Chlorogloeopsis sp. ULAP01: one gene and its partner. The protein of the gene in region 1 binds, or shares a complex with, the protein of each later gene. Links are inferred from orthologs where the notes say so. Each region holds a gene or a part of one and is shown on either strand. Other genes may lie near its edges. The genes, in order: secA and secY.

Region 1 (3,701 bases):
TGGGTGTTTTGGATGGCACGACCCGATTTTGAAGATTTGCAAGTTTATCAACTAGCTGAGAAGCTAGCTAATGAGATTTGGCAGATTGTTAAGCAATGGGACTATTTCACCAAGGACACTATCGGCAAGCAAATTGTTCGATCTGCTGATAGTGTTTGTGCCAACAGAGCAGAAGGACGGGACAGGTATAATGACCCAGATAATCGACGTTGTGTCAAAATTGCTAGAGGCTCTTTATATGAAACAGTCAGTTGGTTGAGACTAGCCTACGCTCGACAACTTTTAACAAATGAACAAGTAAATCAATTTAAACCAATCATTGACGAGCTATAACCCAAACTCAATGCTTATCTAAACTCTATAGGGAATAGAGAATATAAATAACCAATGCCCCATGCCCATTGCCCATTGCCCCAGTCCCTAATCCCTAATGGTGGGCGATCGCTACTTGAGCTTGGTCGGGGTTCACTGCCCCATCTGGGGGTGAAATGATACTATTAATTAAAGCTTCAAATATAAGCTGTAGTTTAAAGCCATTATTTAAGTAACCTAGATTGGCTGATTTCGTTGCTGTTTTTGAGGAAATTCTCACTGGCAACTCATTACTTGAGTGTTAAAGCTCAATTGGATTAAACACTTATAATTATCCATCCAAATCTAAAATTCCCATCTTCACTTGAGTTTGTTCAATAACCTGCCATGCTAAAAACTTTGTTGGGCGATCCCAACGCTCGTAAGCTTAAAAAATACCAACCTTACATTAGTGAAATTAACCTCTTAGAGGAAGACATTAAAGCCCTTTCTGATGAAGATATTAAAGGCAAAACCACAGAGTTTAAACAGCGTCTTGCCAACGGCGAAACTCTGGATGACATTCTACCAGAAGCCTTTGCTGTAGTTAGGGAGGCCGGACGACGAGTTTTAGGATTGCGGCACTTTGATGTGCAACTCTTGGGTGGTGTCATTTTGCACACAGGTCAGATAGCTGAAATGAAAACTGGTGAGGGCAAAACCCTAGTTGCTACCTTACCTAGTTATTTGAATGCTCTTACGGGCAAAGGTGTACACGTTGTTACCGTCAACGATTACCTAGCTCGTAGGGACGCGGAATGGATGGGACAAGTACATCGTTTCTTAGGCTTGAGTGTAGGGCTAATTCAGGCTAGCATGACTCCTCAAGAGCGGAAGAAAAATTACGATTGTGATATTACCTACGTCACTAACAGCGAGGTTGGCTTTGACTACCTGCGCGACAATATGGCAACGTCGATGGCAGATGTGGTACAGCGTCCGTTCAACTATTGTGTGATTGACGAGGTAGACTCGATTTTAATTGACGAGGCGCGGACTCCGTTAATTATTTCCGGGCAAGTCGAACGACCAACAGAAAAATACACCGAAGCTGCCCGAATTGCCAACGCACTCAAAAAAGACGAGCATTACGAGGTGGATGAAAAAGCTCGTAACGTGCTATTGACAGACGAGGGTTTTGCCGAAGCAGAAAGGCTTTTAGAAGTAAAAGATTTGTTTGATCCGGAAGATCCGTGGGCGCATTTTGTCTTTAACGCCATTAAAGCCAAAGAACTTTTCCTCAAGGATGTAAATTACATCGTTCGTAATGGAGAAGTAGTAATTGTAGACGAATTTACTGGGCGGGTGCTTCCCGGAAGGCGCTGGAGCGACGGACTACACCAGGCTATTGAAGCAAAAGAAAGAGTAGAAATTCAGCCGGAAACCCAAACTCTAGCAACAATTACCTATCAAAATCTGTTTTTGCTGTATCCAAAATTAGCTGGTATGACTGGAACAGCAAAGACAGAAGAAGCAGAATTTGAAAAAATTTACAAACTAGAAGTAACTGTCATCCCCACCAACAGAACCAGAAGACGCCAAGATTTGTCTGATATGGTGTTTAAGACCGAAGCAGGAAAATGGCGGGCGATCGCTCAAGAATGTGCTGAAATGCACAACCTTGGTAGACCTGTACTGGTGGGAACCACAAGCGTAGAAAAATCAGAATATCTCAGTCAGTTATTAAAGCAGATGAGTGTTCCCCACGAACTGCTCAACGCTCGACCAGAGAACGTGGAGCGTGAAGCGGAGATTGTGGCTCAGGCAGGACGCAAGGGAGCCGTAACTATCGCGACAAACATGGCTGGTAGAGGTACGGATATTATTTTGGGTGGTAACTCAGAATATATGGCTCGTCTGAAGCTGCGGGAATACCTCCTACCTCGAATTGTCAAGCCAGAAGATGAAGATATATTTGCCATTCACAGGGCTGGTGGTTTACCTCCTGCTGCCACTGGTGGCGGACAAGGTTTTGCCCCAGGCAGGAAAGTCAAAACTTGGAAGGCTTCGCCTCAGGTTTTCCCAACTCAACTTTCTAAAGAAACAGAACAGTTACTCAGACAAGCAGTGGAATCTGCGGTGCGAGAGTATGGCGATCGCAGTCTACCAGAGCTAGAAGCAGAAGACAAGGTAGCTATAGCCGCAGAAAAAGCTCCCACTGACGATCCCATAGTTCAACAATTGCGACAAGCATACAACCGCGTTAAGCAAGAATACGAAGCGTTTACCAATCGTGAACACCAAGAAGTAGTTGACTTGGGAGGTTTGCACGTAATTGGTACAGAACGCCACGAGTCGCGGCGGATTGACAACCAATTGCGGGGACGTGCCGGAAGACAAGGCGATCCTGGTTCAACCAGATTTTTCCTCAGTTTAGAGGATAACTTGATGCGGATTTTTGGAGGCGATCGCGTAGCGCGGTTAATGGATGCCTTCAATGTCGAAGAAGATATGCCGATTGAATCGGGGATGTTGACTCGCAGTTTGGAAGGCGCACAGAAAAAAGTTGAAACCTACTACTACGACATCCGTAAGCAGGTATTTGAGTATGACGAGGTAATGAACAATCAGCGTAAAGCCATTTACGCTGAACGCCGCCGGGTATTGGAAGGGCAAGACTTAAAAGAACAAGTAATTGAGTACGCTGAAAGAACGATGGATGACATCGTTAACTACTACATCAACCCCGATTTACCCTCAGAAGAGTGGGAATTGGACAAGTTGGTGGAAAAAGTTAAAGAATTTGTCTATTTACTGGCAGACTTGCAGCCAACTCAATTAGAAGATATGTCAATGGGCGAGATTAAAGCATTTCTGCACGAACAGGTGCGAATCGCCTACGACATGAAGGAAGCTCAAATAGATCAAATCCAACCCGGATTGATGCGCCAAGCCGAAAGGTTCTTTATCTTGCAGCGAATTGATACATTGTGGCGAGAACACCTACAACAAATGGATGCTCTGCGCGAATCTGTCGGATTGCGGGGTTATGGTCAAAAAGATCCGTTGATTGAGTACAAAACCGAGGGTTATGAACTCTTCTTGGATATGATGGTCAATATCCGCAGAGATGTGGTGTACTCGTTGTTCATGTTCCAACCCCAACCACAACCAGTAGTGCAAACATCCTCAGAGATGGTTTAAAGTTTGCAAGTAGTTTAAGAGTTAGTCTGTAAATTAAGTAGTTAAGCGGGTTAAGGTTTGAGAGAAACTTTTACCCGTTTTTTTATATTTGGATTTGATTTTTAATTGCTGCCAAGATATTCGGGGATCTGAAACTTGCGGCTTGTCACAATCAATGTGGTGGAGTACTAGCAAGTCACTCCAAAGGATTTGGGTTATACTTATGC
Region 2 (3,267 bases), on another replicon or contig:
CGCAAAAAAAGAAGAAACTAACTGGCAAGAGCGGGTTATTCAGATCCGCCGAGTCAGTAAAGTAGTAAAAGGAGGTAAGAAACTTAGCTTCCGCGCGATCGTGGTCGTCGGTAATGAGCGCGGTCAAGTTGGTGTGGGAGTAGGTAAAGCCTCGGATGTAATTGGTGCCGTGAAAAAAGGTGTAGCCGACGGCAAAAAACACTTAATTGACATCCCTATTACTAAATCCAACTCTATTCCCCACCCCATTAATGGCATGGGTGGCGGTGCAAAGGTAATGATGCGTCCAGCCGCTCCTGGGACTGGTGTAATTGCCGGTGGTGCTGTTCGTACTGTGCTGGAGTTGGCAGGCATTCGTAATATCTTAGCTAAACAACTCGGCTCTAATAACCCTCTCAACAACGCAAGAGCTGCAATCAATGCCCTTACCACCCTGCGGACTTTCTCAGAAGTTGCTGAAGACAGGGGTGTTTCTGTAGAAAATCTTTACATTTAATAGCTAAATGCTAATTGCTAATTGTTATGTGCCATTAGCTGTTAGCTATTAGCAAACTAAAATTATTCTCTTACGAAAAGCTTTGATTATGAGATTAAACGATGTTCGTCCTCAAAAAGGCTCAAAAAAACGACCTCGTCGTCTAGGTCGTGGTGTATCTGCTGGTCAGGGTGCTAGTGCCGGTAAAGGTATGCGTGGTCAAAAAGCTAGATCTGGTGGCGGCACCAGGCCTGGTTTTGAAGGTGGTCAACAGCCATTATACCGCCGCATCCCAAAGTTGAAGGGCTTTCCTCTAGTTAATCGTAAAAATTACACTACGATTAATGTAGAGAAGCTAGCCTCCCTCCCAGCAAATGCAGAAGTAACATTGACCTCTCTAAAAGAAGCAGGTATTCTCACTGCTGTCAAAGGTCCATTGAAAATTTTGGGTGATGGGGAATTGAGCGTTCCGCTCAAAGTTAAGGCGGCAGCTTTCACAGGTACAGCTCGTAGCAAAATTGAGGCAGCTGGTGGGAGTTGTGAAGTTTTAGAGTGAGCCAACTGGGAGCACACCTAAGCGTACGCCTACTCTAGCCAGCGCCTGCTTCACTATCTTAAGGTAGCCCTCTATGATCAGTCGAGATAAACCCCCAACAGCTCAAGAAACTTTTATGCAAATGGCACAAGCAGCTGGGCTGAGAGGTCGGCTGCTTGTCACCGTTGGTATTCTGATTTTGATTCGTATGGGCATACACATACCCATACCAGGAATTAATCGGGAGCAGTTTGCTGCTGCTGTTAGTAGTAATAACCAAATCTTCAGCTTTTTGGATATTTTTTCTGGAGGCGGACTGTCGGCTTTGGGAGTCTTTGCCCTGGGTATTTTGCCTTTCATTAATGCCTCTATTATTATCCAATTACTTACTGCTGCCATTCCATCTTTAGAAAATTTGCAGAAAAATGAAGGTGAAGCAGGAAGGCGGAAAATTTCCCAAATTACACGCTATGTAGCTTTGGGTTGGGCGATTCTTCAAAGTGTTTTCTTGGCAGGATTCTGGCTCAGACCTTTTGCCTATAACTTCAGTCCATTTTTTGTAGTTGAAACAGCAGTAGCTCTAGTGGCTGGCTCGATGTTCGTAATGTGGGCGTCGGAAGTAATTACAGAGAGGGGAATTGGGAATGGTGCATCTTTGTTGATTTTTGTCAACATCGTGGCAACACTACCGAAGTCTCTTAGTGATACCATTGCTTACATTCAAGGTAGCGGCCAAGAAATAGTGAGGGAAAGAGTTGGGCCAGTGATTGTACTTGTCCTTGTCTTCCTAGCGACAATTGTCGGTATTGTATTTGTTCAAGAAGCTATTCGCCGTATTCCGATTATTTCTGCTCGCCGTCAAGTTGGTCGGCGTATTTTCGCCGAGCAGCGTAGCTATCTCCCCTTACGTTTAAATCAAGGTGGAGTGATGCCAATTATTTTTGCTGCTGCAATTCTTAGTTTGCCACTGTTGATTGCCAACTTTACTAGAAATCCAGAAATCGCCAACATTATCAATACTTATTTAAGTCCTGGCGGTTCTCAATCTTGGGCTTACGCGCTAGTTTACCTCATTTCGATTGTATTCTTTAGTTATTTCTATTCATCTTTGATTGTAAACCCTGTTGACATAGCGCAAAACCTCAAAAAAATGGGTTCTAGTATTCCTGGTATTCGTCCGGGTAAAGCCACGAGCGAATATATAGAGCGCGTTTTAAATCGACTAACTTTTTTGGGTGCTATCTTTTTGGGTTTGGTTGCTATTATCCCCACCGCCGTAGAAAGAGCTTTAGGAGTACCAACCTTCAGAGGATTAGGTGCTACTTCTTTGCTAATTCTAGTTGGTGTGGCAATTGATACAGCAAAACAAATCCAAACTTACGTGATTTCTCAGCGCTATGAAGGAATGGTGAAACAATAGTGACGCGATTAATCTTCTTGGGGCCACCTGGAGCCGGCAAAGGAACTCAAGCTAAAAAATTAGCTGAGTACTGGAACATCCCCCATATTTCTACGGGTGATATCTTGCGCCAAGCGTTAAAAGAACAAACTCCTCTTGGGATTAAAGCTCAAAGCTACATGGATAGAGGAGAATTAGTTCCCGATCAACTTGTACAAGATATGGTGGAGGAACGTCTCCAGCAAGGTGATACTAATTCAGGTTGGATTCTTGATGGTTTTCCCCGCACAGTGAAACAAGCAGCTTTTTTAGAAGAATTGCTGCAAAAGTTAGCTCAACGTGGAGAAAAGGTAGTTAATTTGGATGTTCCAGATGAGGTTGTAGTCGGTCGTTTGCTGCAACGTGGACGCAAAGATGATTCAGAAGAGGTGATTCGTCGCCGCCTAGAAGTCTACCGCTCTGAGACAGCCCCCTTGATTGATTTTTACCGTAACCGTCATCAACTCCTGAGTGTCAATGGTAATCAGTCCCTTGAAGAAGTTTCTACCGAAATTAAAAAGCAGGTAAACGCTTCCTAGTTTTACAAGCACCTATATAGAGTGGGATTAGGAAACTGTATCCTATCCTACTCTCACCCACTCTCATTCCAGATAGTGTCAAGAATTTTAGATAAGATATATTAATAAACTGTTGATATATTTTCCGTATTATGTGCAATTGCAGACTAAAATTAGCTGCAAGCGGCAACAATAGTTGAGTTGAGGAACAAACAAATTGTCTAAGCAAGATTTAATTGAAATGGAAGGCACTGTGACTGAGTCATTGCCCAATGCGATGTTTCGCGTTGATCTCGACAAT

Evidence for each region.
Region 2: the proteins of secA (region 1) and secY are in contact, whole or in part, in a crystal structure (PDB 3DIN), measured with the Thermotoga maritima proteins. The link is inferred for Chlorogloeopsis sp. ULAP01 from one-to-one orthologs. Residues at the interface, in WP_004082002.1 of Thermotoga maritima: Glu261, Ala262, Arg263, Lys300, Ala301, Arg302, Thr303, Ile304, Ile305, Leu323, Tyr324, Asp325, Pro326, Val329, Ser330, Tyr333, Ile336, Lys340, Phe345, Val349, Glu363, Phe364, Tyr374, Ser375, Gly376, Gly377, Glu393, Ile395, Thr482, Ser483; in WP_004081795.1 of Thermotoga maritima: Glu108, Gly109, Glu110, Glu111, Ala236, Glu237, Arg238, Arg239, Ile240, Thr241, Ile242, Gln243, Tyr244, Ala245, Arg246, Arg247, Val248, Thr249, Gly250, Arg251, Arg252, Val253, Tyr254, Gly256, Ala257, Ser258, Thr259, Tyr260, Leu261, Pro262.

The regions. Positions count from the first base shown.
Region 1 is NZ_JAUDRH010000015.1:236,366-240,066, reverse strand. The notes cover bases 317-3,695. They hold secA (preprotein translocase subunit SecA), read left to right. Parts: upstream 317-699; coding sequence 700-3,495; downstream 3,496-3,695. Other genes in these bases: QUB80_RS26960 (hypothetical protein), read right to left, coding at 428-592; QUB80_RS26965 (four helix bundle protein), read left to right, coding at 317-333. Outside these bases: more of QUB80_RS26965, read left to right, coding at 13-316. UniProt on the Escherichia coli protein: Required for protein export, interacts with the SecYEG preprotein conducting channel.
Region 2 is NZ_JAUDRH010000007.1:270,477-273,743, forward strand. The notes cover bases 323-3,267. They hold secY (preprotein translocase subunit SecY), read left to right. Parts: upstream 323-1,104; coding sequence 1,105-2,430; downstream 2,431-3,267. Other genes in these bases: rpsE (30S ribosomal protein S5), read left to right, coding at 323-496; rplO (50S ribosomal protein L15), read left to right, coding at 585-1,031; QUB80_RS16025 (adenylate kinase), read left to right, coding at 2,430-2,987; infA (translation initiation factor IF-1), read left to right, coding at 3,184-3,267. Also shown: more of rpsE, read left to right, coding at 1-322. UniProt on the Escherichia coli protein: The central subunit of the protein translocation channel SecYEG. Consists of two halves formed by TMs 1-5 and 6-10.